DNA from 3 places in the Pseudoalteromonas sp. UBA2102 genome. Region 1 is predicted to be linked to each of the others. Evidence: predicted binding sites of a transcription regulator. Region 1 holds the regulator's gene; each other region holds the start of a gene.
What was found. Region 1 encodes sigma-54, which starts transcription at its own class of promoters, with help from an activator protein. Its sites were predicted from a motif close to GTTGGCACGNNNNTNGNNT; they were not measured.

Region 1 (10,218 bases):
GCGTTGGCTTTGCCGTTGCAGTAAACGATGCGCACCCGCTTATTAAGCGCTTATCGCATTACACTACGCAAATGCCTGGCGGCTTTGGCGCCGTTAGAGAGCTCACAGACTTACTTATGCTAGAGAATGGCATAGCGCTGACAACACAAGGCACCAGTTCATGAATGCAGCACGCGTTATACTCAGTGCGTTATTCATCGGCTGTATGGTTTGGCTTTGGTACCCTTATTTTACCCAAACCAATGTAGCGCTAGAGCAAGAACCTGAAGTAATTGCAAAGCCCGATTACACCGCTATAGAGCTTAAGCAAACAGCCTATGACGAGCAAGGCAAAATAAGCCATAAAGTCACAGCGGCTAAAATGGAGCTGTACCAACAGCTTGGTTTTACATTTTTTGAAAAACCTATTTTTACTTTATATAACGAAAAACAAACATGGCGAATAAATGCAGACGAAGCAACGCTTTACGAAGATAAACAACTTATTTTAGAAGGCAATGTGGTTGCTAAAAATTTAGTTGATAACGCCATGATAGATAACATCAATGCCGATAACATCGAAGTCGACATTAAAGCGTTAACAATGCGCTCTGAGCAGCCAGTGGTTGTCACTGGGCCTAATTTAAAAATTGTCGGTAAAGGCCTTGAAGCCGATTTAAAAACCGAAGTAATAAAACTAATTAACCATACGCGAACAATATATTATGACCAATAAACTCACTAAAATACTTATTATCCCATCGCTAATGCTTGCATTTAGCGCCTCTGCTGCTGAGCCTGCCGCTCAACCGCCAGCAAATCAAATTTCTATTAGTGCAGACCGTCAAGAAGGCCAACTTAAAGAAAACGTAGGTATTTTTGAAAAGAACGTCGAAATTGTGCATGGTAATCGCAAAATTACAGCCGACCGACTCGAAGTACATAAACGTGAAGACTTAGGGGATAACAAACAACTCCTTATTGCCACTGGCAGCCCAGCCTACTTCGAAGAAAAACAAGACGACGGTACCGTAATGAGTGCCAGCGCAAACGAAGTACGTTACGACGTAGCAAAGCGCTTTTTAACGCTTGTTGGCGATGCTGAAGTCGCACAAGCCGGTCAAAAAATTAATGCTAAAAGTATTACCTACGACATGCAGCAGCAGCTTATTAGCGCAGAAAAAGACGAAAACTCTACGGATCGTGTCCACACAATTTTAGTGCCTGTTGAAGCAAAAATTAAAGAAAAAACAGGTAACGAAGGTCAACCATGAGCACCTTAAAAGCAAAACTATTAGCAAAAAGCTATAAAGGCCGCCAAGTTGTAAAAAATGTAGGCCTTGAGGTAGAAGCCGGCAGCATTGTTGGCTTATTGGGCCCTAATGGCGCAGGTAAAACCACCACCTTTTACATGATTGTAGGATTAGTACCTAGCGACAAAGGTAAAATTTCTATTGATGATAACGACATTACGTTATTACCTATGCACAGCCGCGCCCGTTTAGGCATTGGCTATTTGCCGCAAGAGTCATCAATATTTAGAAAGCTGACAGTTTATCAAAACTTAATGGCTATTTTAGAAACGCGTAAAGAGCTCAATAAAGCCGCGCGAGAAGAAACGCTTAACAACTTACTTGATGAATTCAGTATTCAGCATATTCGCGATAGCCAAGGTATGGCGCTTTCTGGTGGTGAACGCCGCCGTGTAGAAATTGCCAGAGCACTGGCAGCAAACCCTAAATTTATTTTATTGGATGAGCCTTTTGCTGGTGTTGATCCGATTTCAGTGTTAGATATAAAGAAAATAATAGAACATCTTAAAAACCGTGGCATTGGCGTATTAATTACCGATCACAATGTAAGAGAAACCCTTGATGTTTGTGAAAAAGCCTACATTGTTTCTCATGGGGAGCTAATTGCATCTGGCACCCCAGAACACGTATTAAATGACAAAACTGTACGCGATGTTTATTTAGGCGAGCAATTTAGGCTGTAACATTTAAGCCACACCTACAAGCATCTGCTAATATTAATTATAACAACATAAAAGGATTGTTAGAGATACATGAGGCAATCATTACAGCTGCGCATGGGCCAGCAACTTACAATGACTCCACAATTGCAACAAGCGATTCGCTTGCTGCAGCTCAGTACATTGGATCTCCAGCAAGAAATACAAGAAGCACTTGATAGCAACCCGCTATTAGAAGTAGAAGAGCAAGATTACACGGAAGAGTCGGCTGGAAAAAATGAACAAAAAGCAGATACGGATGATGTAACCGTAAGCGCATCGGCTGACGGTACAACCAGCGAGTACGAGCAAGACAGTGGCGAAGCTTTAAATAAAGACACCGTTAGCGATGATATGGCAATGGATGTAACCTGGGATGAGTACATGAGCGCAGCCCCTGCGGCATCCTCAGGCCCAATGCCGGAAGATGAGTCTATTTATCAAGGTGCCTCTACTGAAACGCTACATGAGTATTTAATGTGGCAGCTTCAGCTTACTCCTTTTAGCCCAACTGACGAAGCCATTGCTATTGCCATTGTAGAAGCTGTAGATGACTCGGGTATTTTAACGCTAAGTTGCGAAGAGATTTTAGAGAGCTTTAACCAAGAAAACGATGACGAAGTTGAAGTTGAACTTGATGAAATAGAAGCCGTTTTAAAGCGTATTCAGTTATTTGACCCTGTAGGTATAGCCGCGCGCAGTTTACAAGAGTGCTTGTGTATTCAGCTAAACCAGTTTGATAAAGACACCCCTTTTATAGAACAAACTAAAATGATCTTAACCGATCACATTGATCTATTAGCGGCACGCGACTATCGTACATTAATGAAAAAGACTAAGCTTAAAGAAGACGAGCTTAAAGAGGTCATGACCCTAATACATACCCTCAACCCAAAACCTGCAGATACAATAGTAAGGGAAGAGTCGGAGTATGTGATACCAGATGTGTCGGTTAAAAAAATAAAAGGCCGCTGGGTGGTAGAGCTAAACCCAGATAGCATGCCAAAAATACGCGTAAATAGTCAGTACGCGGCTATGTCACGTACCGTAAAATCAAGTGGTGATAGCCAGTTTATTCGCTCTCACTTACAAGAAGCTAAATGGTTTATAAAAAGCCTTGAAAGCAGAAACGACACGCTGCTTAAGGTAACAAACTGTATTGTAAAACAGCAACAGGCATTTTTTGAACATGGCCCCGAAGCCATGAAGCCAATGGTTTTAAACGATGTTGCTGAAATGGTAGAAATGCATGAATCGACAATTTCGCGTGTTACTACGCAAAAATATATGCATACACCACGTGGTATATTTGAGCTTAAGTATTTTTTCTCAAGCCACGTAAGCACTGAAAATGGCGGCGAGTGTTCATCAACCGCAATACGTGCCCTAATTAAAAAGCTAATTGCCGCGGAAAACTCAGCTAAACCATTGAGTGATAGTAAAATTGCGGATATATTGGCAGAGCAAGGAATTAAAGTAGCTAGACGCACAATAGCAAAATACCGTGAATCGCTAGCTATTCCACCGTCAAATCAGAGAAAGAGTTTGATATAAGACGTAAAAAACAAAGAGGAAATGCTTATGCAACTAAACCTAACTGGTCGTCACGTAGAAGTAACTGATTCACTTAGAGACTATGTAAATAATAAATTTGCAAAGCTAGAAAGGCACTCAGATCATATTAGCAATGTGCATGTCATTCTCGATGTAGAAAAACTCAACCAAAAAGCAGAAGCGACTATTCATGTAAGTGGCGCAGATTTATTTGCCTCAACAGAGCACCAAGATATGTATGCCGCTATAGACTCGTTGATTGACAAGCTCGATCGTCAAGTCATAAAACATAAAGAGAAGCTTGCTAGACACTAATATTATGAAATTAAGTACATTAGTATGCCAGGACTGCAGCAAAGCTGCGGTCCTTTTTAGTAGTAAAAAAAGAATTTTAGAGTTTATCAGTGAGCTTGCTCATGAAAAGCTCCCCTACTTACCACAACAAGATATTCTTAATGCGCTGGCAAGCAGAGAAAAGCTAGGCAGTACTGGTATTGGCCGGGGTATCGCCATTCCTCATGGCAGAATGGGTGGCGTAGAAGAGCCGCTGGCTTTAGTACTTGTTAGCGACACTCCTGTTAACTTTGATGCTATTGATAACTGCCCTGTTGATATTTTTGTTGCACTCATCGTACCAGATGGCGATAACCAACAGCACCTAAAGACTCTGGCAACCATAGCTGATAAACTGAGCAACAAAGAATTTTGTAAACAGCTGCGTAGTGCTAAAACCGATGCAGAGCTGTATCAAGTAATTGTTGATCAATCGTAGTAAATACTAAGGGCTATAAATGGAGTTAATTATCATAAGCGGCCGTTCTGGTTCAGGTAAGTCGGTTGCTTTACGCGTGGTTGAAGATTTAGGCTATTATTGCGTAGATAATATTCCGGTCAACCTACTGCCCTCTTTAGTGCGAAGTGTTTCAGATAACTATGACAAAATAGCCGTTAGCATAGATGTTCGTAATATTCCCAAAGAACAAGACGAATTTAACGATATTCTCGAGTACCTTCCTGACTTTGCTAAACCCACACTGTTTTATTTAGATAGTGATGATCAAACACTGATCAAACGTTTTTCAGAAACACGCAGATTACACCCTTTATCCATCGATTCACTGCCGCTTGATTTAGCAATAAAAAAAGAAAAAGAACTGCTTGATGTACTCGTAACGCGCGCTGACTTTATGCTAGATACCACCGATTTAAGTGTGCACCAATTAGCAGAGTCAATTCGCGAAAAAATACTGGGTAAAAAAGATAAGCAACTTATTGTAACGTTTGAATCGTTTGGCTTTAAACACGGCATACCTAAAGAAGCTGATTATGTTTTTGATGCTCGCTTTTTGCCAAACCCCCACTGGGAGCCTGAACTCAAACCGCTTACGGGCCTTGATCAACCAGTAAAAGATTTTTTGGCAAATCACAGCATAGTGCAAAAATTCACTTGGCAAATTCAAACCTTTGTACAAACTTGGTTGCCACACTTAGAGCGTAATAACCGTAGTTACCTCACTATTGCAATTGGCTGTACTGGTGGTCAACACCGCTCGGTTTATTTAGCGCAAGCCATTGGTGAGAGCTTTGCTATGACGCATCCGAATGTCAAAATTCGTCATCGTGAGCAAGAAAAGTAACCTTAAAATAATAACCTGTTCAGTTTAGGTATAGTAATTTATGCGCTGTGAAGACACATTTTTAATAAAAAATAAATTAGGCTTACACGCCAGAGCGGCAACGGTCCTTGCGCAATTAGCTGTACAGTTTGATGCTAAAATCACCTTACACCAAGATGATAAAGAAGCCGCAGGCGACAGCGTATTAGCTTTAATGTTACTTGAAAGCAGTAAAGGTAAAGAAGTTAAAGTAGTCTGTGAAGGCCCTGATTCAGAGCAAGCTTTGCATGCGGTTGGGCAATTAATCGCACAACGATTTAACGAACAAGAATAACTTAAAGCACCATAGCCTTATAAGTTAAAGACTTATCAGGCCAAACTATAAAGATTTAGTAAATTAAGGTATTCCGACTCGCCTAATTTAGTGCTTTAATTTAGGGTAATAAAGCCATGCCCCTGCTAAATTTGGTTACTTAATTTTAAACACTAATTTAGCCCCAGCATTGGGTTTAGCACAAAAAATAAAGAAAATAACAGTGGGCAAAACCACTTACTAAACACCTTTCCATTACACAAAAATATTTAGGATGCCAATGCCAGAAGCGTTTGAACAAGACTATCCACTACAGCAACTAAAACAAGTGACTAAATCACTTAATAGTGGGCAATTTGTTCAAGTAAGACGCATGCTAGCAAAAACAGCACCTTGTGATACAGCACTGCTGCTTGAATCCTCTCCGCATAAAATTAGACGCATGCTTTGGCAACTGGTTGACCCAGATGTGCAAGGGGATGTGCTAGAAGAGCTCTCTGAAGATGTACGTTTAGGTATCATTGCACAAATGGAACCTGAGCATATTGCCGCGGCCACTGAGGATATGGGCCACGATGATTTAGGTGAAGTCCTGCGTAGCCTTCCTGACACCGTGTACAAAGATGTGGTTAGCGCTATGGATACGCAAGACCGCGAACGCGCTACACAGGCTTTATCTTACCAAGAGCGCTCTGCAGGCGCGCTAATGAACACCGATACGGTGACCATTCGCCCAGACGTTACACTTGATGTTGTGCTGCGTTATATTAGGCTACGCGGCGAGCTTCCAGAGGGCACCGATGATTTATACGTTGTTGATAAACATAACTGTTTTTTAGGTGCATTATCACTTAGCACACTGTTAACTAACCCGCCTGAAAAAATTGTTCAAGATTTAATGGATGAAGACTGTGAGTCTATCCCTATTTCGATGGATGAAAGCGAAGTTGCTCAGTTATTTGAGCGCCATAACTGGATATCGGCCCCTGTAGTCGATGATAACGCCCACTTGCTTGGGCGTGTCACCATTGATGATATTGTTGATGTTATTCGTGAAGATGCAGAGCACAGCTTATTAAGCCTTGCCGGTCTTGATGATGAAGAAGACACCTTTGCACCTGTTTTAAAAAGCTCAAAAAAACGCTCAGTATGGCTTGGCGTTAACTTACTCACAGCCTTAGCTGCCGCCTTTGTGGCCAGCTTTTTTGAAAGCACCTTAGATATATTACCTATTTTAGCTGTACTCAATGGCATTGTGCCCTCAATGGGTGGTGTAGCAGGTAGCCAATCTTTAACTCTGGTTATTCGCGGTATTGCCGTGGGCCATATTAACCAAACTAACCAACGATTTTTAATGGCTAAAGAGCTGGCGATAGGCGCATTAAACGGGGTTATTTGGTCAATACTTATAGCCAGTGTAATTGCGCTTTGGCAATGGGATTTTATGCTTGGCGGCGTGCTCGCATTTGCAATGTTTATGAACCTTGTAGTGGCTGGTGTTGCTGGCGCATGTATTCCTATTTTATTGAAAAAAATGAATATAGACCCTGCACTTGCCGGTAGTGTTGTACTTACAACAGTAACTGATATTGTCGGTATTTTTGCCTTTTTAGGCACCGCAACGTGGCTACTTATTTAGCAACCTGAGCTCAGGTTAAGTAGCCACTACACACTAAAACATATAATTAAATTGGTGAGCCCGGTGGCATTGGTAAACCACTGAAGTTTTCAGGCCACTTACCTACTTTTAAAAACTGTTTTATTTGCTCTGCTAAATACTGTTTAAACGCGCTTTCTCCTACACTGGTATTACTTAACATTGAGTTTTGATTGTACTCTTTACTTAATTTTACCAAGTAGAAACGTAGCTGCGCCTGCACCTCTGGGCTTACCTTGTCACTAGTGACTAAATCAGCCATATTTTTTGCAGTTAAAAACTGCACCCGCTGGGTGATTTTGCCTTTCATTGTATTAGGTGATGACACATTAAACACTTGGCTGTAAAGCTGCTCTAACAACTCATCTAAGCTGTAAAAATTATAATTACGTACTTGTTGTTGAGCTAAACGATTTAAACGCTGTGGGTTTAATAATAACGATAAACTATGCTGCGCAGCTACTTCTGGCAAGGCCATCGCATCAAGTGTTATACCCGTACGCCCTGTTATGCTTTCACGCGATTTAGACTCGCCATATGCTTTTGGCGGAATAAGCGCTAACACCGACTCAGGCAAAATTAAATTAGCCGGTTTTAATGTTGTTAAAATAGCACTAAGCGCCGCTTGCTGCTGCGCTTTTGCAACCACTTGTGCGCCCTTAGCAGGTGAGTTGTTACGTGTTTCGTATTCGTAGTTAACCCCCGCAATTAGCTTAACTGCAGCCTCTACTTGATAGCGATGAAATAAATAAAGCGGCACGAGTTTTTCTTCTAACTGCGAGAGTGCATCGCCCGTTTTAATGTTGTTAATACCAAATTGCGAAAGCGCTTTTTTACGTACATCAAGCACTCTAAGTAACTCTTGCGTTGGGTTAGTACCGTTATCCCATAAGTGCGCTGTAGGGTGTGCCCCGCCCTTTGCGCGTGCGTCGCTATCAGATATAAACTCAAGGCCCATCGTTTTGTTCTCTTTTAATATTGCTGCAAGCTCAGCACTTTCATCTTGATTGGTAAAGTCGCTGTAACCATACTTAATAACTTGGGTATCCCATACGCCCATACCGCTTGCATAGCCGCGGGTTACATCAAGCTCGCCTTGCTCGTTAAAGCTAAGTAGTGGGTGCGGGTAATCCATAACCGACGCTCTATCCCCCACCGAGGCTGCAAAGTTATGTGCAATGCCCAGCGTATGGCCAATTTCGTGTGCACTTAACTGGCGAATCCTATCAAGTGCCATTGCCTGTAAATTTTTAGCCACCTCGTTACCTTTTAAATAAGGCGCACCAAGGGCTTCTGCAATTAAAATATCTTGGCGTACACGCAATGAGCCAAGTGTTACATGCCCTTTGAGTATTTCGCCGGTACGAGGGTCTATAACAGAGCTTCCGTAAGACCATCCGCGTGTAGCACGATGCACCCACTGAATAACGTTATAGCGAATATCCATAGGATCAGCATTGCTCGGCAATACTTTGACTATAAATGCGTTTTTATAGCCTGCTGCGCTAAAGGCATCATTCCACCACTTACCGCCTTCAAGTAACGCGCTTTTAACCGGCTCAGGCACGCCAGGGTCTAGGTAGTAAGTAATGGGCTCAACGGGTTCACTAATCGGTAAACTTGGATCTTTTTTAGCTAAGCGATGACGCGGTATATAGCGCACAAACATAGATTCACCAAGGGGGGCTGCATAGTCTTTATGCTCAATGCTCCAATATCCTGATTGCGGGTCAAATTTGCGTGGCGTGTATTTATCATCAGGTAATTTAATAAGTGAGTGGTGCATATGTACAGTAAGTGCGTATGCATCGGCGCTTACTTGGCGCACAAATTTACCTGGTTTAGTACCCTTAAACGTTAATACTGCTTCAAGCTCGGTATTTTTTACAAACGCTTTTGAGCGATTCATATATACAGCGCTGCGTGATTCATCAAGGCTAAAGCTGCCTTGCTTGCTCGCTGCAAGCGTACGGCTTACCCCGTGTACATCGCTTAATAAATAGGGTGTGTAATCAATCAGGAGCGTTTTTTCGCTTTGCGCTACCACTTTAAAGCCCGCTAAAATACTGGATGCAAAGGCCTCTTTAATACTTTGCTGCTCAGCTTTGTTAGTGGTATTAGCGCGATAATATGTATTTAGCGCGCGCAACATTACTTTATCGCCAAAACGCTCAAACTGAACTAAATGCGTGTTACCAAGCTGGCCTCTATCTAAGCCTATATCGTTAGAGCCAACACCATAGGGTAAGCTTTGCTGAAGCAAAAATTGCTGCTCTAATTTATCTACTTTTAAAAACACTTTGCCGTTTTGAGTATCGTAATAAAACGAAAAGTACCCAGGAAAGTGATTCATTTGCGCAGTAAATTCATCTATAGGCTTAATTGCTGCGTGCGCTTGGGTTATCATAGAGCACAGCACAGTAAAGAATATGTAACTTATTAGTGGTATTTTTTTCATAATCTTATCTTTGTTATTGGCGTTTTAAGTACGATTAGGTGGCACCATTATTACAGTGCTATTTAAACAATACAGGTATTTAAGACGAAATTCAGCGCACTAAGTTAATCTCTCTCACATTTAGATTAGCTAGTACACGTTATCAGGAAAATAGAATGCGTAGACTCCCACCTGTATTACTAGAAGACGGTTGTCCTAGAGAACTTTTATCGTTAATTAGAACCATTTTAGCAGCATGTAAAGAAATTTCGTTTCGTGTTGGCCAAGGTGCGCTTTCAGGCGTATTAGGCTCAACGCTTGATGAAAACATTCAAGGCGAAACCCAAAAAAAGCTCGATGTACTCTCTAATCAGCTTTTAAAAGATATTTTACTGGAGTCTGGGTCAGTTAAAGCCATCGCCTCAGAAGAAGAAGATTACACAGTAGCTGGCAACCAAGACGCTAAATACATTGTGGCGTTTGACCCGCTTGATGGCTCATCAAATACCGATATTAACTCGCTAGTGGGTACTATATTTTCAATTATGGAAGCCCCTGAAGGCTCAGATGCCGCCGATCAAAGTATATTTATGCAGCCAGGCCACAAACAAGTTGCTGCAGGTTACGTGCTTTACGGCCCATCAACTATGC
Region 2 (10,218 bases), on a different contig from region 1:
GGCTGGCATATCATCATCACCTTCGTAATCGTGACGATAGTAAGGCTGGTGCTCGGGAACAAAATGGTTAAAGTGGCTTTCCATATCCATGCGCACTGTTGGATCGGCGTTTTCGTTTATGGTTAAACTTGCCGATGTGTGCTGAATAAACAAATGTAATAGGCCAACTTTATAATTAGCCAGCTCGCTCAGCTGCGCGAGTATTTCATCATCAATTAAATGAAACCCTCGGGCGCGCGGTTTTAAAGTTATTTGAGTTTGTTGCCAGCTCATAACTTATCAAAGCTAACTTCTATATTTGCATCGCCTGCATCACAGCTAAACGGCATGATTATTTTTTTGCCCTTACTTTTATGTGTGATGGTGTGGCCTTTACCTGCAACTACAATTGGCGTAGCCATATCAAAGTCATAGCCTTTTTCGCCGAGTAAGTTTTTAGCTCCACCGGTAACCATATTAGTAATTTCCCCAACCATATCAGTTACTTCATCGTCTATGTTGTCAGGGCGCTCACCAAGCATACGTTCCATGATGGTCAGAGCTAAGTTTTCATCAAAGGTAATTGAAAATGAGCCACGAGTTTGCGCGCCCACCATGCCAATTAAACCAGATACATCGCCACAGGCGACTTCGTCTGTTTTAATACGCGGCTTACCTGGTTTTAACTCGGTTTGTGCCATTGTAGATAACACATTGATCAAAGAAGATAAAAATGGATTAATGAACTCAACATTCATGTTAGGTACTCTTAAAATTGGTGCTAAAGTGGCTATCTAAATATGAGTATAGCTTTAAAACAAACTTTGGGTTTAGCTTCTACAAGACTCACACTTACCGTGTGCTTCAATAGTTTGCCCTGATACAACAAAGCCGCTTTCTGCTGCTAAGTTGTTTAGCTCGTGAGAAATAACCGTAGAGTGCAGCTCTTTTACAAAGCCACAACTGTCACAAATTAATAGCTGCACAGGATGAATATGATCAAAGTGATGGCAAAGCATAAATGCATTGGTGCTTTCTATTTTGTGAATAAAGCCCAGCTCTGATAAAAAGTCTAGCGCACGGTAAATTGTTGCAGGTTTTGCGCCTGTTTCTGTTACTTTTAATTGCTCAAGTAAATCGTACGCCCCAACGCCGCCTTGGGCGCTAGCTAATAGGCGAAATACTTTTTCGCGGATAGGCGTAAAACGCGCACCACGGTTGTCACAAACTTGTTTTGCTTTACTTACGAGTGATTCTATATTCATCATTCTCTTATCCTTACGCTACCGTGATATACTAACATACTGTGTTGTACTTGCAGCGTTTTTATTAAACACTTTTTATCTAGGAACCCCATTAATGCATGAACTGGTAGCTATATTTATTTTCTTTTTTGCGGTGATAGACCCTATAGGTACAGTGCCTGTATTTATTGCTGTGACACGTGGGGAAGATGAAAAGTTTAAACGAAAAGTTGTTTTTAAAGCCGTGGGTGTATCCGCTGTGGTTTTACTCTTTTTTGTTATTGCCGGTGAGCAGCTATTAAATGCAATTGAAATACCGCTGTCGGCGTTTCAAATAGCTGGGGGCATAGTCCTGCTTATTTTTGCGCTTTCAATGATTTTTGGTGAAAGTAAGCCCGAGTCTGAGATTAAAAGTGTGCGCGACAGCACAGAAACCGCTATTTTTCCGCTAGCCATTCCCTCTATAGCAAGCCCAGGCGCCATGCTTGGCGCAGTACTGATGACCCGCAACGAAGAATACACGTGGGTTGAGCAAGTTACTACATCGTCGATGATGTTGGTTGTATTAGTTGTTGTGCTTGTGCTGTTGTTACTCGCAAATCATGTGCATAAATTAATAGGCGACAGTGGCGCAAGTATTATAAGTAGAATCATGGGGTTAATTTTAAGCTCTGTGGCAGTTACAAATATACTCAACGGTATCGCGCATTATTTTGGTTTACAAATATACAGCTAACATTGATGCTAATTAGGCTTTTGTGTAAAATACAGCGCCTTTTTATGGGCGCATTTACTTATAATCCCCGAGGCTTTTACATTGCAAAAACGCACATTAGATAATCCAACGTTAAACAGACGTTTTTCTGTTGCACCTATGCTTGATTGGACTGATCGTCATTGTCGCACTTTTCATCGTAAGATGACTAAGCACGCTGTTTTATACTCTGAGATGATCACCACGGGGGCGATTTTATTTGGTCGCGGCGATTACCTACACTTTAATCAGCACGAGGGGCCGGTTGCTTTGCAGCTGGGGGGGTCTGATCCCGAGGCGCTAGCAAAGTGTGCAAAGCTTGCTGGTGAGCGCGGTTACGATGAGATTAACTTAAATGTAGGCTGCCCTTCAGATAGAGTACAAAACGGGCGCTTTGGTGCATGCCTAATGGCCGAGCCTGAGCTGGTTGCACAGTGTGTTGCGGCAATGAAAAGCGAAGTTAGTATTCCTGTTACGGTAAAAACACGCATCGGTATTGATGAGCAAGACTCGTATGAATTTTTATGCGCGTTAATTGAAGCCAGCCATAAAGTTGGCTGTGATGACTTTATTATTCATGCCCGTAAAGCGTGGTTAAATGGTTTAAGCCCTAAAGAAAATCGTGAAGTACCGCCTCTTGATTACCCACGCGTTTACCAACTAAAAAAAGACTACCCACAGCTCGATTTAAGCATTAATGGCGGCGTTAAAACAATTGAAGAAAGCCTAGCGCATTTAGCGCATATAGACGGCGTTATGATTGGTCGCGAAGCATATAGTAATCCATTTATGCTTAATGAGGTGGATGAAAAGATTTACGGTGAGGTGGCTAATACTCAGACTCGTCACGATGTGGTGCGCGCTATGTATGATTACATAGAAGAAGAAATGCGTTTAGGTGCTAACTTTTGGCATATAGCACGCCATATGCTGGGGATTTTTCAGGGGCAGCCAGGGGCGCGCGGATTTAGACGTCACCTTTCAGAAAACGGTCACGGTAAACAGGCTGATTTGTCGGTAATGGATAAAGCATTAAGTTTTGTGCCTGAGTAATACTTAAGCGCTGAGCAGTTATAAAAAAACCACTTTTTAAAGTGGTTTTTTTATAACTAAAATTTAGTCAAAAGATAAATAAATTAGTGATTTTAGCTTATTAGCATTCAGTTTTTAGTCAGTTTAAAATAACTTATTAGCTGTCTAACTAATTGAATTTAAATGCTTATAAATAACTTTTTGTTACTTGGCATAACTCTTGGAATCTTGTTGTTGTTATCAATTAAAAACAACAGGACAAAACAATGAGTATATTTAATCGCGTAAACGATGTTATCCAATCTAATATTGCTGCCATGCTGGATAAAGCAGAAGACCCAGAAAAACTCCTCAACCTTATGCTAAGTGAAATGCAAGAAGCGCTTAACGAATGTAGAAGTACGGCCGCAGCCTTGCTGTGCGAAGAAAAAGCGCTTAAACGCCAAATTGCACAAAAACAAAAAGACTTAACTTTGTGGCAAACAAAAGCTGAGCTGGCAGTTGCTAAAAACCGTGACGATTTAGCCAAGTCTGCGTTAGTAGAAAAACAGCGAGTAGATGAGCAAATTGCAGCAAAAAACACTCAGCTAAATACTCTAAAAGAGTCGATAGAGAAAATTACGGCAGATTGTGAGCGTTTACAGCAAAAAATGGCGCAAGCTAAAAGCAAACAAGCTCAATTAATAAAACGCCACGATATTGTTGCTGCACGTGAAAAAGTGAACATGCAATTACACAGTGACAAGGTCGCAAATGCTTTGTCTCGCTTTGAAATGATAGAGCAAAAAGTGGAAGGCATAGAAGCACAGGTTGATGCTTATGAACTTACAAATACAGCGCAATCAACCGCTGAGCAAATTGAGTCTTTAGTTAAAAATGAAAAAATAGATGCAGAGCTGGCTCGTTTAAAAGCCAGTGTTAAGCAAAGTAATACCAATACAACTGCGCGAAGCGCTTAAGGAGTAGAGTATGAATAACTTTAGAACACAGCGTGGTTGGTACAAAGATTCACTGAATAAAAAAATATCGGGCGTATGCAGTGGGTTAGCGCGTCGCCTTGATTTTCCAGTGTGGTCAACACGCTTAGTAACAATTTTATTATTTATAAGTTTTCCGTTTGCAGTAGCGCTTGGTTATTTGATTGCTCACTGCTGCCTTGAAGAGCGTGCGTATTAGGAGAGGGATATGAAAACCTTAGCAATATGTGTTGTCGTATATGTGTTACTTTTTACTGATACTGTGTCGCTAATACATTTTGATTCATGGCAGTTTCCACTGTGGATTGCAGATATGAGCTGGGTAGGACTGGAGCTGGCTGGCGTATTAGTCGCTATTATTGCAGTGGTAGCCGTAATGGCATTAGTGACTATGGGATTAATAGGCGCAGGGATTGTCGCGCTGGTTGGCACCATTTTGGCACTGTTATTTGGTTCAGTGATGATAGCCTGGCCATTATTATTTGTAGCTGTACTGTGCTGGTTGGTGCTCGATAACAAAAAAGTAACCTCTTAAGCCTTAATTTAACTGACTATTATTAGTTAACTATGTTAAATTTAAAGTGAAATTTTATGCTTTCACAAGGAATAAAGCGATGATGAAGCAGTGCTTTTTTATGGCCTCGGCGTTAATGATTAATGTGTTTTCGTCATCGGTTGCTGCACATGCTGGGCACAGCCACGATACAGACGAAGCTAAGCTTGAAGTAAGCCATGCACAAGTAAGGGCGTTTTTGCCTGGTAGTAAGTCGAGTGTTGGCTATTTAACAATTTCTAACCACGGTGGTGGTGTTGCTAAATTAACTAAAGCAACCATCGAAGGTTTAGGCCGTGTAGAAATACATGAGCACAAACATGTCAATGGCATGATGAAAATGCAACAGGTTAAAGCCGTTACTATTAAGGGCCATGAAAGCCTAAGCTTTGAGCCTGGTGGTTACCATTTAATGGTATTTGATCCACAAGAGCCACTAAAAGTAGGGCAAGAACGTAAACTCACGCTATATTTTAGTGACGGTAACCGCTTGTTTACTAATGCTCAAGTGGTTTCGCTTGAAGCGCAAGCTGCGCATTCAAAGCCATCTAAAAAACAACACGCTCATCACTAGGAGGATAAATGTCGCAACATAAAGGAAAAATAGCTGGTGCCTTGGTGGTACTACTTATTATTTTTTACGCTATTGCAGTTTATTGGAGCATTGAGCCGGCACGTTTTAACGTAGTAACTAATGCAAAAGAAACCGCGCAAGCACGCAACGAAAAAATGGTAACAGGCTATACAACCACCTCAACGCTTATTACCGTTGCTAGCACATTACTTGATAAGCAAGGTGGATATTTATCAAACGATGTGATGCTGCCAAGTGTGATAATGGATGACATGCCTGCGTGGGAATATGGCGCGCTTGAAATGGTGCGTGATTTAGCGCTATCAATGCGTAAAGACTTTAGCCGCTCACAGTCGCAATCTACCGAACATGAAGCCCTTAAAAAAGCGCAGCCACAATTTAATATTAGCTCTGAGGCATGGGCATGGCCAAGTGCCGAGGGAGAGTATCAAAAGGGAATAGACTACCTTCTTGTGTACCGCTCACAAATTGCTAACGAGCATGAGCGCGATAGCCAATTTTATTCACGTGCAGATAATCTACGTAGCTGGTTAAAAGAAGCCGAAAAGCGCTTAGGTAGTTTAAGTCAGCGTTTAAGTGCAAGTGTTGGCCAAGACAAAGTAAACACCGATTTAGCCGGTAATTCTTCAAACACGCAAGCGACCTACACACCACTTCAGCAACAAGTAAGAACGTCGTGGTGGGAAATAGACGACGTGTTTTATGAGTCGCGCGGTGCAACGTGGGCGTTATTACACTTTTTACAAGCAGTTGAGTATGACTTTGCTGATGTATTAGAAAAGAAAAATGCGCGTGTAAGCTTACAGCAAATTATACGTGAGCTTGAGGCAACACAAGAAACCGTGTGGAGCCCAATTATATTAAACGGGAATGGTTTTGGCTTTGTGGCAAATCATTCTTTAGTTATGGCAAATTATATTTCAAGAGCCAATGCGGCTTTAATCGAACTTAGCGAACTACTAGCTCAAGGATAAAAAATGAAAAAGTATTGTTTAGCAGCTGCCCTTTCAATGGCATGTTTAGCCCCTGCAGCACAGGCAGACACTCTATTAGGTTTATATGTAGGTGTTGATGGCTGGCAGTCAGATAACGACGGTCAGTTTTCTTACAAAGATAACGCACCACAAGATTTTAATTTTGAAGACGAAACCTTTATTAGCTACTACGCGGCACTAGAGCACCCAGTGCCATTAGTTCCTAACCTAAAGCTTAAATACACTGAGCTTGAACTTAATGGCTCAGCAACCCTTACTGATACGTTTAGCTTTAATGGCTCAGATTACGTAGTTGGTACAACTGCAAATACATTAAGTGATTTAACTCACATTGATTACATTCTTTATTACGAAATTTTTGATAACGATTTAATTTCAATTGATTTAGGTTTAAACGCAAAGCAGTTTGACGGTGACATTGTTGTAACTGGTACCACTCAACAAGGTGGCACTAACTTCTCTGAAACTAAAGGTTTTTCGGGCTTTGTGCCACTTGCTTATGGCCGTGCTGAAGCAGGCTTACCATTTACGGGTTTAAGTGTGTTTTTTGAAGGCAGCTTTTTAGCTATCGACGATAGTAAAGTACAAGACTACCAAGTAGGCGTAGCGTATGAACTTATTGATAACCTAGCGGTAGATGTAGCTATTAAAGCAGGTTACCGTTCTATGACGTTAGAGCTAGATGATGTTGATGATATTAACACCGATATTGACGCATCAGGCCCATTTGCGGGTATTCAAGTTCACTTTTAATTAGTGAGCTTACAGCGTGGTGTGTTATTTATTAACATGCCACGTTAAATCAAATTCTCCCTCCAATGCATTATTAATTAATTGCTTATACACCTTATTTACCGGGTAATTTATAAGCTTAGAAAGCTCATCGCCAGTTTGGGTAAACTTGTAATAGCTTAATACTAAGTCACTGCTTTTAGCTTTTAACGTCACTTTTTGCGATAAAAACGACAGGGTGAGTTCTTGGCCAGCTTTTAATACCGCCGATTCTATTTCTTTTCTGTAGAGTAAATTAAGATCCATTAGGGTTAAAATATCAGGAAAGCTGATCCCCGTTTTTCCTAAATTTAGCGATACCTTATTGCCTTTTCGTAGTAAGTCGAAAAGCGAAGGCTTTTTATAAAACCCTAATAAAATAAAGTGGCTGTCGTCTTTTGCGTTGTAGCTGCTCAGCGATACACACTTTTGTAATGCATCAGCTTCGCGTTGGGTCATATGCTTGAGTGTTTGTAAGCTTTTTATAGAAAATGTACCGGGGTTGAGCGTCTCGCCAGTTAAAATTTTAGCCCACAGTGTTTGCATCGATTCATTTGAGGTGTCTTCACATAAGGCAATAAAGCGCTCTACCCAGTCGGCATCTGGTTGTTTATTGCTTGCCACATCGGGGCAAAACCCCATTGCTTTAGCTAAAATGGTTTCTATATTTTGCTGCTGTTTTATAAGCAGTAAATCTTGGCGCTTTTGGGCGCGCGCTAAAATAGGGTTATCGCTATTTATGTGATAAAGCGGGTTTAGATCGCCTTTAGAGCCGTAACTTTGATCTGTACTTGATTGCCCAGTATTTGTGGTTATTTTTTTTACGGGGTAGCCAAGTAAAGACTCAATGATATTGGCGAGGTTAATTCTCGCTTGGGCTGATTTTACTGTCATCGTTATCCAGCTGTGTTTTTTGGTCGCGTAATTGCGCCACTGTTTGTAAGTTATTTAAGCCAAGTGACACTGTATTGCTTAATACATACTCGCTAAAAATTGATAGATAACCCGAAATTAGCGGGGTATTGGTTTGGCCATTAATATTACACGTTACATTTACCACACCTTCTACTTCGGTAAATGTAATTTCACCTTCAATAATATGCTCATTTTTTAAAAGTGCATTAAAGGTCATTTTATTTTGCGAAAGCGACGTAATGGTCATTTCTCCATACCCCCAGTCGCTTTGCCACGATTGATGCGCGCCTATACCGCGACTAGGTTCGCCTAAAGTAAAAGTGATAGACGGATCTACTTTGCCCCAAGGTGACCATGTATGCCAAAGGCTAAAGTCAGAGACCAGCGATTTAACGGTCGCTACATTGGCATTTATTTGTATGTTTTTATTTACGCTGTAATTTTGCGGCAGGGTTAAACCAATCAAAATAGCCACTAAAACTAACAATAAGAGCGTTTTTATAAGGATTTTAAAAAATTTAATAGGCACACCTTTTACGAGTTTTTTAGTTTGAAATATAACAACTTTTTATTAATCGACTATAGTATGAATTAGCCTATAAACCAAAAATATATTTTTAGCACATAGGTATGAGCTTATATAAGTATTAAAACTGATAAAGGGTAGATAATGTCGTCAGAGCAAAGCGATTTTTTATTTTTAGCGCCAGACAGCGAAGAAGAAATAACCCAAGAATTATCTGATTTTTGGGATGTTTTGATCGTTGATGACGATCCTGAAATACATTCAGTGACTAAGCTTGCGTTATCGGGCGTAGAGTTTTGGGGGGCAGGGCTGCGTTTTCACGATGCGTACTCTGGCAGCGAAGCCATCGAAATACTCAAAAACAATAATACAATATCCGTTATTTTTTTAGATGTAGTGATGGAATCTGATGATGCGGGTTTGCAAGTTGTAAAACGCGTACGCGAAGAGCTTAACAACCAGCATGTGCGAATTATTTTACGTACCGGCCAAGCGGGCAACACCCCAGAAGAAAAAGTAATTCGCGAATATGACATTAACGATTATAAAACAAAAACAGAGTTAACTCGTTCTAAATTAGTAACTTCTTTAATTACCGCTATTCGCTCGTACGAGCAAGTATGCCAACTTGAGTATCAAAGTGATGCGATGAACACCATTGTTTCGGCTTCAAAGTCTATTTTAGGGCTTACCGATATTAAAGTGTTGTGCAAAGAGATTATTAAACACTTGGGCATTATTTTAGAGTGTCAACAAGTTGGGTTGGTATGCAGTAAGCTAGATGGCGATAACTTTATTCAAGTATTGGGTGGTAGTGGCCATTATGAGAGCTACTTTGGTGAAAAGCTTGCTAATGTTGATAGCGTTGCGCTTGAACAAGTAGATCAGTGTTTTGAGTCGGCCCAGCATTGCCAAACTGATTCGAGCGTAACTTTTATTGTTAAAAGTAAGCACCGCCAGGCTGCTATTTATTTAGAGTGCGAGCATAAACCGAGTGATGCGCAGCTGCAATTTGCAGAGATTTTTCTTACTAATGTGAGTGTAGCCCTTGATAACGTAAGGCTGTTTGTAAAACTAAGAGATGCGGCCTACAAAGATGTACTGACCGGTATTTCTAATCGTACTAATTTTATTGAGCGGGTGGTGCGTTATCAAAAACCACATGTTAATGACTACGTTTTTGTATTAATTGATGTGATTGGTTTTGCAGATATTAACAATGGCTTAGGACAAGAAATTGGCAATCATTTGCTAATCGAGATTGTAAAGCGGCTTAAAGATGCTTACCCAGACGCAAAGTTATTGTCGCGTATTGGCGCAGATGTTTTTGGCTTTATTATTCGCCAAACGGAGTTTGACCTTGAACAATTTAACGACGTGCTAAGTGTGCCTTTTAGTGCTGGCGAGCATATTTTACCTGTCGATTTTAGAATTGGTTTATGTCAGCAGCAAGACTTTCAAAGTACTGGGTTAGATACACTCAAAGTTGCCTATATTGCGTTAAATCAAGCTAAAAAGCTTAAATGCAAAGAGGGTATTTACTACGATATTGATATGCAAGACAAAATGGCTTGGCGCTTAGGTATTATTAGGCAGTTACGTCATGACTTTGCTCGGCAAAAGCTCCAAGTGTGGTATCAGCCTCAGCTTTCACTCGATAATTTATCTTTGATTGGCTGTGAAGCATTGCTGCGCTGGCCATCAGAAGATGGCTCGTTTATATCTCCTGCGGTGTTTGTGCCTTTAGCAGAGGATGCCGGTTTAATTGTTGATATTGGCCAATGGGTTTTAGAACAAGCTTGCCAACAGCAAAAACGCTTAGAGGCACTCGGTGAAGAAATTTGCATTGCTGTAAATGTATCTGTGCCGCAATTTAA
Region 3 (10,218 bases), on a different contig from region 1:
GCTGCAGGTTGCACTTCTTCAAGGTTCGCAATACGCATAGTTAAATCTAGGCGCACTTTTTCAGGAAATTGCGCTAGGATTTCTGCAGATTGCTCAGGCTCTAAATACGATAAAACAATAGTTTGAATTTGCGGGTGCTCATTACGAATAATATTGGCAACTTGCTTTGAGTCCATCCATTTAAGTGAATCTAAGCCTTTAGCGCCCGAGCCCATTACAATTTGGTCTATTAAACTAGCAGCTTTATCTTCACCTAATGCGGCGGTAAGCGCCTTTTTAATAAAGTCTTCTGACTGGAAGCCAATTGTACTAAAGCTTTGTATTTGTTCTATAAATAAGTTGTGAACTGCGCTTATTTTAGATTGTGACAAGTCATCTAGCGCAGCCATTGCCATACCCACTTTTTGCACTTGCTTAGGCTCTAAGTGTTTAAGTATTTGCGCTGCGTCTTCTTCAGATAAGCTCAATAAAAGAATCGCGGCTTTATCTACGCCATCTAACTTGTCAACATCAAACGCTGGCGGGAGTTGTTTTTGTTCTTGATCAGTCATCTTCTGTTAACCACGCTTTCACTACTTGTGATGAGAGTTCAGGTTCGTTCGCTACAAGTGCTCTTACCGCTTTAAGCAAATCTTCGTCGCCATGTAAATCTGGCAGCTGTAGTGTACCATCGCTTGAGAAGCCTACAGAAGCAGAATCAAAGTCTTTATTTAGCATATCTAGCGTGCTATCGCCAATATCAACTCCTGAGCTTAATGCATCTTCATCGTACTCTTCGAGCGTATCATCTGGGTATATTAAGCGTTTAAGCATAGGCTTAACAACTGCCATAATAAGCACAATAATAACCAGCGCACCCAGTACTAAGCGGACGATTTTCATAAACCAGTCCTGCTCCCACAGCGGTACTTCTAAGTCTAAATCAACTGCTTCGCGTACAAATGGCACGGTTACCACCTCTAATGCATCGCCGCGTTGCATATCAAAACCTACCCCACCTTGTAATAGGCGACGTATATTTGACAAAGCCTCTACCGAGCGCGGCGCCATAGCTGTTTCGCCGTTTTCACCTACTTTTGGCACATAATCAACGGCAACCGAGACGCTAATTCTGCGAATAACCCCTGTTTGCTGGCGCTTATGCGAAATGGTGGTGTCTAGCTCAAAGTTACGTGTAGCCTCTTTATGCACTCGGCTTGGGTTCGTTGCCGTACCAGCATTGCCTTGACCTGCCACTTCTGGAATAGTTGAATTCATAGGTGGCTGATTAGTCAGTGCCCCAGGAATTCCTACCGCTAAGCCACCAATGTTGTTCTCTTCAAATGTGGTTTCGCTTCTTACTGCTGGTAAGTCTGGGTTGTAGCGCTTTTGTGTTTCTTCTACTGAGCTAAAGTCCATGTTTAAATCAACTTGCGCAGTGTAGTTACCCAAGCCGACTACGGGAATAAGAATACTGTCTATTTTTTCTAAATACTCTTGCTCACGCTTTCTTTCAATGTCGTACTCTTTACGAGAGCGTGCTGCTAATGAGTCTTGCGAGCCTGAATTAAGTAAGCGGCCGTTTTGATCTGTTACCGTAACACGTGAAGGCTCAAGCCCTTGTACTGCAGAGGCAATCATATCAACCACTGAGTCAATTTCTTCGCCATCAAGCATTCTGCCGCGCTTAAGAGTTAATACCACTGTGGCTGATGGCTTTTTCTCTCTACGTGCAAATACGTTTTCTTTTGGAATGGCTAATAAAACTTTAGCGCGTGTTACGTTGTTTAATTCTTCTATGGTGCGGGCAAGTTGTTGCTCGCGGCCATGTTTTAAACGTTCTCGCTCTAATCGCTGGCTAACACCAAAGCCCATATCTTGCATTATGATATCGGTGCCTGAGGTAGGACCTTGCTCTAGGCCTTCACGGGCCATCAGCAATTTAATGTTTTGATACTCGCTTTCATCAACCGAAATTACGTTGCCATCTAGCTCGTAGTCAATTTTTTGTGCATCTAAAAAATCAAGGGTTTGGATCAGCTCTTCTGTTGGCATTTTACCCAGCGGACGCATGTCTGGCTGACGTGCCCAAATAATCACAAATATAGCAATAGCTAAACAAATAGCCAGCGCAATAATAAGGGTGACTTGGCGAAGCACATCAACACCATTTAAGGCGCTTAAGTAGCCCGACTTTTGTTCTTGTTGCTCGTTATCTTCGCTTTGGTCAATACCGCCGCCAGCAAGAGCAAGATCTGTTGATTGATTAGATTGCGCCACAATAATTCTCCACTACCTACTTAAACAGGCATGTTCATAATTTCTTGGTATGACTCAACAAGTTTATTTCTTACTTGTACTGTAGCCTCAAATGCCACTGACGATTTTTGTGAGGCAATCATTGCCTCAGCAAGCGATACACTTCTATCACCCATTTCAACAGCCACTACTTTTTGTTTGGCATCTTGTTGTAAGCCATTAACCGTGTTTAATGCATCACTTAGTAAGTCACCAAATTGAGCAGACGATGTCGGCTGAGCTTGAGTAGGTAGCTTATTGATTTGATTTGTATGGCCTGCTTCTAAAGCCATTGATTGCATTTCTTGAAATAGCGCGCTGTTTTGAATTTTCATAATTTTCTCTGGCAAATGCAGTTAACGTTCATAAAGGGAATAAAGCACAAAGTGTGCCATAAAAATAAACCTTTAATTACAAAAGGTTAACTATTGTTTTTGAGAGTCAGAGATTTGACAACCCTAAACTAAGCGTGGTTAGTTTAGGGTTATATGGAAGAAAGGGATAAAGTTATGCGGGCAGCGAAATACCTAAATCGCGCATTTGTGCTAGTTTATAACGTAAAGTACGCGGGCTGATCCCAAGTGTTTGTGCAACATCTTTTCGTTTGCCTTGGCAGCGCGCTAGGGTTTCTAATATTATTTTATGCTCTTTATCTTTTAGCTCATCTTTATAGCTGCCAGTATCAACACTAGGCAGGGAGCTACTCACCTCTGCAGGCGTTATTTTGTCATCATAATACGCGCCACTGGAAGTACTCACTTGCTCAGGCGCTATCTCCTGTTTAGGCATACTGTTAATTGGCGCTTGCATTAAGTTTTCAATAAAAATAGCCTGTTCGCCAATTGCATTGCCCGTTCGCAAAATAAGCGCACGTTGAATTACGTTATCAAGCTCGCGTACATTACCAGGCCATGCATGGCTTAGTAATTTTTGTTCAGCGGCACTATCAAGCGTTGCTAGCGGCTCTTTACTTTTAACTAAATGGCGCTCTATTAAATGCTTAGCCAATACAATTATATCCCCTGGGCGCTCACAGAGCGGTCGCCACATTAGGGGGAATACATTTAAGCGATAATATAAGTCTTCTCTAAATTGGTTATCTGCAACGGCTTCTTTTAGGTCGCGGTTACTGGTGGCGAGTACTCTTACATCGAGTGAAATTGTTTTTCGGGCACCTAAACGCTCAACTTCACGCTCTTGCAATACCCGTAATAGCTTAGCTTGCAGCCCCAAGTCCATTTCGGTTATTTCATCAAGTAATATGGTGCCGCCTTGGGCTTGTTCAAATTTACCTGGGCATGCTTGTATTGCACCGGTAAACGCGCCTTTTTCGTAGCCAAATAAAGTAGCTTCAAGCATGTTTTCGGGAATAGCCGCACAGTTTATTGCCACAAAAGGCGCATCGCATCGGTTTGATTTATCGTGAATGTATCGCGCTAGCACTTCTTTACCAGAGCCACTAGGGCCTAGCACCATAACACTTGCATCTGAGCGCGCCACTTTGCTCGCCAGTTCTAAAAGCGCAATACTGCTAGGGTCGGCAACAATTGGGCCGTCAGTGTCTTTTGGCTTTTCGGGTAAATACCGACTAACCATATTTAAAAGCACCTCAGGGGCAAATGGTTTAGCCATATAATCAATTGCGCCTAAGCGCATTGCCTCTACTGCATCATCAATCGTTGCATAGGCAGTCATCATTAATACGGGGAGATCTGGGTAGTTAAGCTTAATGCTTCTAAGTAAATCTAGGCCGCTCATCGCGCCCATTTGCACGTCGCTGACCACTAATGAAAACTCAGATTTTTTTAATTGGATCATGGCTTGCTCAGCACTATCGGCTGCAACACAGGCAATACCCGACATCTCTAACGTGTCTATGAGTGCTTCTCTTAAACCTGCATCATCTTCAACCACTAGTATTGTATTACTCATGCTGTTTTCTCCTGCGTTGAGGCCGTGCATATGGGCAGCAATAAACTAAAACATGCACCACCATTGGCATTATTAACCACTTCAACACGTCCTTGATGCGCATTAGCCACAGAGCTTACAACAGCAAGCCCAAGCCCTGTACCTTGGCTTTTTGTGGTATAAAACGGTTCAAAAATTTTCTCTATTTTGCTCAACTCTACACCAGGGCCGTTATCGCATACGCTAATACGCACGGTATCGGGTTCGCTACTATCGCGCTGCGCTTTTAATGTCACCTGGGCTTGGCTGCCAATAATTTGAATACTATTGTGAATAAGGTTTTGAATAGCACTGGCCAGCGCGGTTTTATTACCGGTAATTTCTATGTCTGGCTCTGGTAGCTCAACAACAAGTGAGCTGTTATTTAAGGCCACCATTGCATCGGCACCTAGTTTTACCTCGTTTAAAAGCTGCTGCATAGAAACCTGTTCAACCACTTGTTGCTCGCCGCTTTTGGCAAAAAGTAGCATATCGTTAACTTGGGTTTCTAAATCTTTTAAACGCGACATTAACTTAGTTTGAAAGTTATCCCGTGATGACTCTGGTAGCTTTTTAGAGCCCAAATTGGCCGCGTACAACATAGCCGCCGAGAGCGGTGTACGCACTTGGTGCGCAAGCGATGCCACCATTTTACCTAACGCGCTTAGGCGCTGCATATGGGCTACGCGCTTTTGCAAACGGCGCGTTTCTGTTAAATCTGTCATTAATATTAATTGCCCAGGCTCTGGCGCTAGCGCAGTAATATCAAGCTTTATAAGTCGCCCATCTTTGAGCGACACTTCATGTCCATCATCTTGGTGGGGACGAAAAGAGCGTTGAATAATGTTAAACCACTTCTCTCCTTCGAGCGGCTCGCCTAACATATCAATCGCTATTTGATTGGCTTTTGCGATAAGCCCTTTGCCATCAAGCACAACAACACCCGCAGGCATAGTATCAACTAAGTGCGACAGCCAACTTGCTTGCTGTCTTAAATCACTTAATTCACCAATGTACTCTTCTTGAAGTAAACATGGGTTATACTGTTTTGCAGTAATAAACTGTGGTTTAAGTACACTCGCAAGGGCCATAATCAAATCTCTTAATGATGTAGATACAGGGCTAAATGCACAATTTATACCAATATTATTTTATATATTTTTCATTTAGTTACCTTACAATATCGCGTAACAAAAAAATGACGCACACTAAAAGGAATAATAATGAGTGAGCAAAATAAATGCCGTTGTGCATGGCTCGACGCCACAAAGCCTGATTATGTGAAATACCATGATGAAGAATGGGGAGCCCCCCTTTATGACGACACGAAATTATTTGAATTTATTACTCTCGAGTCGGCGCAAGCGGGCTTAAGTTGGTACACCATTTTAAAAAAGCGCGCAGGCTATAAAAAAGCATTTGCTAATTTTAATGTGCAAAAAGTGGCTAACTTTACAGCCGATGATATAGAACGGCTAATGCAAGATGAGAGCATAGTGCGTAACCGCTTAAAAATTGCTGCCACCGTTAATAATGCTCAGCGGTTTATTGAGATTCAAAAAGAATTTGGCAGCTTTAGTAATTACCAATGGCGATTTGTGGGCAATAAACCAATTATTAGTGATTTAAATAGTGTTGAAGACACCCCTGCAATTACCGAGGAGTCAAAAGCGTTTGCAAAAGATTTAAAAAAACGAGGTTTTAAATTTTTGGGCCCTACAACGGTATACGCACATATGCAGGCCTGTGGCATGGTAAACGATCACAGTAATGATTGTTTTAGAAAAGAAGAAATTATAAAGGCGTTTAGTGAGTAAGCGATTTGCTCACAAAGAGGTTTAAAGGCTCGCTTTAGAGAAGTAACGTGTAAGTTAATTGTGGTTTCTCATTTGACCTCGTTTTTTGGGGGGGCTAAGTAATTAGAAGCTGCGCTTTTTACGCGAGCAAGCTTCGCGTCTACCGCCAAAGTTTAAGTTTGCGTTTATCTTGTAAACGCGAAGCTTGCTTGCGTGACGGGCAAAGCCCGTAAATTAACTCCTCAAAAATGAATAATAAATAACGAAAAGTCTTTCACCATTTGCATACTGCTAATCTCGCGATAGATTGTACTTTTTCATTTTTTCAACAAGCGTTGTACGCCTTACACCTAATATTTCTGCGGCGCGCGCAACAACGTAATCAAAACGCTCTAACGCTTGGGTAATTAAGCTTATTTCAAGCTCTGCTAAATAATCTTTAAGCTCTATACCTTCTTCGGGTAATACGCCAGATCCCGGTTGGCTAAATTCAGGCTCAGGTTCATTATCATAATCGCTAAAACCTGAGCTAAAAATATCGTTAAAGGCATCTTTTTCAAGTAGCTCTTCAGGGTACTCTGGCTCGTATGCGTCTACCTCGATGTAGCGATATTTATTGGGTAAATCGGGTACATCCACTACTTTTTCAGGGAACATAATCACCATGCGCTCCACTAAATTAGCAAGCTCTCGGATATTACCAGGCCAAGCATGTTCTTTGAGGCTCTCAACCGCGCGCTCTGTAAATTTAGCCGACGTACCACTTTGCTCATTAACACGGCGCATTAGCTCTTTAAGTAATAAAGGTATGTCGTCAGCACGTTCATTAAGTGACGGGTTTTCAATAGGAAACACGTTTAGACGGTAATATAAATCTTCCCTAAAGCTGCCCTTTTCAATCATTTCCTCAAGGTTGCGATGAGTAGCGGCAATCACCCGTACATCTGCTTGAATAGCTTTTGTGCCACCTACACGCTCGTAGCTGCGCTCTTGTAATACACGCAATAACTTTACTTGCATTTGCAGCGGCATATCGCCAATTTCATCTAAAAATAGCGTACCGCCTTGAGCCAATTCAAAGCGCCCTTTACGTGCAGAAATAGCGCCGGTAAACGCCCCTTTTTCGTGACCGAATAACTCGCTTTCGAGCAACTCTCCAGGAATAGCACCACAGTTTACTGGTACAAACGGCCCAGTATTGCGTTTAGATAATAAATGGACGTTACGCGCAACCACCTCTTTACCTGTACCCGACTCACCTAAAATAAGCACGTTTGCATCGGTTTTAGCCACTTGCTCAATTAAAAAGCGTACGTTTTTAACTGCGTCTGTTTCGCCAACTAAACCATCAAATGTTTTGTGTGGTTTATGATGCTTGTGACTTCCAGGAAGCATACGTTGGTACTGTTGGCAGTCGTGTAATAACTGTGTGGTTACTTCGTGATTAAACGGCTCACAAATTAAGCCCACTACATTAGCAATACTTAATAAGGGCTTGAGTGTTTCACCAATCAGTAAAAAAGGCAGGGTTGGAAAACGCTTAATTAAGCTTTCATGATCTAAGCTTTGCAATGCACCTAAAATAACAATGCATTCTTGTTGTTGATACTTACTAGATACTTGCTCAAAATCACTTTCGTCAAGTAACTGCACAGCTTCCCCAATAAAGGTAAGCGATGCATTTAATCCTATTGCACGGTTATTATTATTATCTAAAATCAAGATCATAGTTAGCGAGCCATAATTTCACTAATTTATTTTATTAGCTAAATTGTAAGCGAGATCTGAATGGATGCAAGTAATAGCGGCGGTTTTTTGACATAAACGCCAAAAAATAGACATCGCTATAAAACAATAATACTTAATGATTAAAACTTAAGTATTATTGTTATTCAAGTAACTTGAGTTTGTGTGCCATATAATAACTGTGACAGTAAAGGCTTAAAATTTGGTATCGGTTTAAATTGATTATTATAAAGTTGAACATTACTAATGTAATGTGGGTTCAAAATATAATTTTAAACCTATAAATAATACTAACAAATTGAAAATTAAAACCCTTATATGTATTCATATTGAGGGTTCAATCTCAGAAAATTTTTCCTCATAATCTGATTTTATCTCTTCAAAGTAACTGCAAACTATCTGAGCACTATTATGAAAATTCTCCAACGCCTGCCCCTCCTCTTCATGACTATACAGCGAATTAACTAACATAGAATGAGTATGTAAAATAGTTCCGCGTAATAACTCATCAAAGTAACTAATATTAGTGTTATTAAAACTTGAAAGGCGACGAAGTTGCTCATCTAATAATTCTAACGCTACATTAATAGAAGCTGGTTTACCTGATAGTTGCTCAATAAATAAGTTACACAAATCTAAAAACAACGGCACATCATTATGGAGCGCAACAAAAGCATCATTAGTATAAGTCTCTGAACTTTTAATCGTTTCAGTTATATTTGAAATCAGTGCGGCTTTATTCTCTATTAACGAACTAACTAATGAATCGGCCTGAGTTGGCTTAGCACCTTCAACATAAGCCCCGTCACTGCAATTTTTTACCTTTAAATGCGGATTTTGCGCTAATGTTCTTTCAAGTACAGTGTGTGAATACTTAAATATCTCATCTGTTTCCACTAGAGCGTCAGCATCAAAATTGGCTTTTAGTTTATACTTAGCTTTGTGTGTATATAAACCAGAGTCTTGGTCTCCTTTATAATAGACACTGTTTCTAGAGTGATGTTGCTTAGACTTATAGCCCATATCAACACCGAACAAAGCTATATCTGTAAAACCTATTTTTTCGCAAAAAGCCAACGCACAATTACTCACTGTTGGATTACAATTTACCAATAATGCGGGTTTTTCCTGCTGCCCCAGGCCTTGAACGAAAAGTTTACTGCTAGCCTCCCCCCACTTTACACCTTGGACTTTATCTTCAAACATAGCAAAAACAGAAGGCAATACAGTATTTAATGCAAGTAAGGTAATCCCACTAAAAAACGCTTTATCATAAAACGACGCTAAAACATCATGGGTTACTTGACAGCGTTCCATTTCACAATGAAAGTCAGGCTTTAAACCATATTTGTATAAGGCGCTGAGCGCTGTGCCGCAACTTATAACAATGGCGTTATTTTGATGTTCAATCAGCCACTGAATGTCTTTATCTAGTGATGGGCCGTTAGCAATTAAGTAGACAGGTACATTTTTTAACTCGTCTAAACTATCGGGTCTAAGAAAAGGCACATCGAAGTTTTTTGAAAAGTTTTCAATACTTAAAATAGCATCATCATAAAAACCAAACCCTAAAATATTACCGACAAACTGTAAGGATAGTTGCTTGGTAACTCGATCTAAGTAATCATCATGGTAATGCTTATATAAAAAACTGTACCCTGAGAAAAAGCGGCCAAAACGTTGAAATACTGATTCTACTTCTTTACTAATACCCAGTTCAGTATCAAACTCACCCACGCTAAAATGCAGTTCCGTATTATGTACGTTTAGCTGCTCAAAAATATCCGCCCAATCTGTTAAAAATAAGCTCAAATAAAGTAAATCAAGATGCGGCTCATAGATGTAGAGCTTCTTCACTATATGTTCTTTTACTAATGAGTTTATATGGTAACCACACCCTATACCCATTAACATTAAACTAGGTATAACCTTAGGCAAATGATTATGCTTTTTTTTCTCGTTCTGCTCTTTTAAACTAATTGAAAGTTCATTGAGGAATTGACTATGAATAAAGTCGTCTGTTAACTTTTTTCGCACTGAAAACTTATTGGTTAAAACTGTGGGCGTCTCGCAATAATCGAGATACTGTACATACGAATCTTGATAAACATCTTGTTGATATATGTTGTTCTTTTTCTCAGTATCGTAAATATTAACGTTACCGTTATCCATATGTAACTCAAAGCGATTGAGCTGATAATTTAAAAAGATATTGAATATATCAGGGTAGGTGTGCTCAAAGGCTTGCATATTAGATTGAAACATCTTTTCTAAATCAAAATCTGGCCGAACAAAGTCCATTAGCGCTGCTTCATACTTTTTTCTGTTCTCAATTTGTGACTGTAAAAATGCTTGATAGCGCTCTAACTCATTTAGTTTTTCATTTATAGCCAAAGTTAGGTCATTCATTATCGCTTGTCCCTATAACATCTGAGTATACCTGTAAGTG

Region 2: the regulator sigma-54 is predicted to act here: its motif matches at 3,217-3,235, upstream of B2R65_RS02110 (PspA/IM30 family protein).
Region 3: the regulator sigma-54 is predicted to act here: its motif matches at 2,655-2,673, upstream of fliE (flagellar hook-basal body complex protein FliE).

What each region holds. Positions count from the first base shown of each region.
Region 1 is NZ_DCYU01000073.1:72,649-82,866, forward strand. Features, by position in the region: gene kdsC (3-deoxy-manno-octulosonate-8-phosphatase KdsC) at 1-164, shown strand, start outside; gene lptC (LPS export ABC transporter periplasmic protein LptC) at 161-715, shown strand; gene lptA (lipopolysaccharide transport periplasmic protein LptA) at 705-1,253, shown strand; gene lptB (LPS export ABC transporter ATP-binding protein) at 1,250-1,975, shown strand; gene B2R65_RS10355 (RNA polymerase factor sigma-54) at 2,045-3,544, shown strand; gene hpf (ribosome hibernation promoting factor) at 3,572-3,859, shown strand; gene B2R65_RS10365 (PTS sugar transporter subunit IIA) at 3,864-4,316, shown strand; gene rapZ (RNase adapter RapZ) at 4,336-5,181, shown strand; gene B2R65_RS10375 (HPr family phosphocarrier protein) at 5,222-5,494, shown strand; gene mgtE (magnesium transporter) at 5,754-7,112, shown strand; gene B2R65_RS10385 (zinc-dependent metalloprotease) at 7,159-9,588, opposite strand; gene B2R65_RS10390 (class 1 fructose-bisphosphatase) at 9,744-10,218, shown strand, end outside.
Region 2 is NZ_DCYU01000021.1:5,346-15,563, reverse strand. Features, by position in the region: gene B2R65_RS02135 (secondary thiamine-phosphate synthase enzyme YjbQ) at 1-273, opposite strand, end outside; gene B2R65_RS02130 (chemotaxis protein CheX) at 270-737, opposite strand; gene B2R65_RS02125 (transcriptional repressor) at 810-1,244, opposite strand; gene B2R65_RS02120 (MarC family protein) at 1,339-1,959, shown strand; gene dusA (tRNA dihydrouridine(20/20a) synthase DusA) at 2,041-3,030, shown strand; gene B2R65_RS02110 (PspA/IM30 family protein) at 3,276-3,968, shown strand; gene B2R65_RS02105 (PspC domain-containing protein) at 3,979-4,185, shown strand; gene B2R65_RS02100 (hypothetical protein) at 4,195-4,521, shown strand; gene B2R65_RS02095 (copper chaperone PCu(A)C) at 4,601-5,113, shown strand; gene B2R65_RS02090 (DUF2333 family protein) at 5,122-6,108, shown strand; gene B2R65_RS02085 (TIGR04219 family outer membrane beta-barrel protein) at 6,112-6,882, shown strand; gene B2R65_RS02080 (TIGR03899 family protein) at 6,907-7,794, opposite strand; gene B2R65_RS02075 (SRPBCC family protein) at 7,763-8,344, opposite strand; gene B2R65_RS02070 (bifunctional diguanylate cyclase/phosphodiesterase) at 8,486-10,218, shown strand, end outside.
Region 3 is NZ_DCYU01000111.1:7,216-17,433, reverse strand. Features, by position in the region: partial or broken gene fliG (flagellar motor switch protein FliG) at 1-551, opposite strand, end outside; gene fliF (flagellar basal-body MS-ring/collar protein FliF) at 544-2,259, opposite strand; gene fliE (flagellar hook-basal body complex protein FliE) at 2,280-2,612, opposite strand; gene B2R65_RS15040 (sigma-54-dependent transcriptional regulator) at 2,785-4,209, opposite strand; gene B2R65_RS15035 (sensor histidine kinase) at 4,206-5,318, opposite strand; gene B2R65_RS15030 (DNA-3-methyladenine glycosylase I) at 5,451-6,044, shown strand; gene B2R65_RS15025 (sigma-54 dependent transcriptional regulator) at 6,315-7,751, opposite strand; gene B2R65_RS15020 (motility associated factor glycosyltransferase family protein) at 8,094-10,178, opposite strand; gene B2R65_RS15015 (hypothetical protein) at 10,171-10,218, opposite strand, start outside.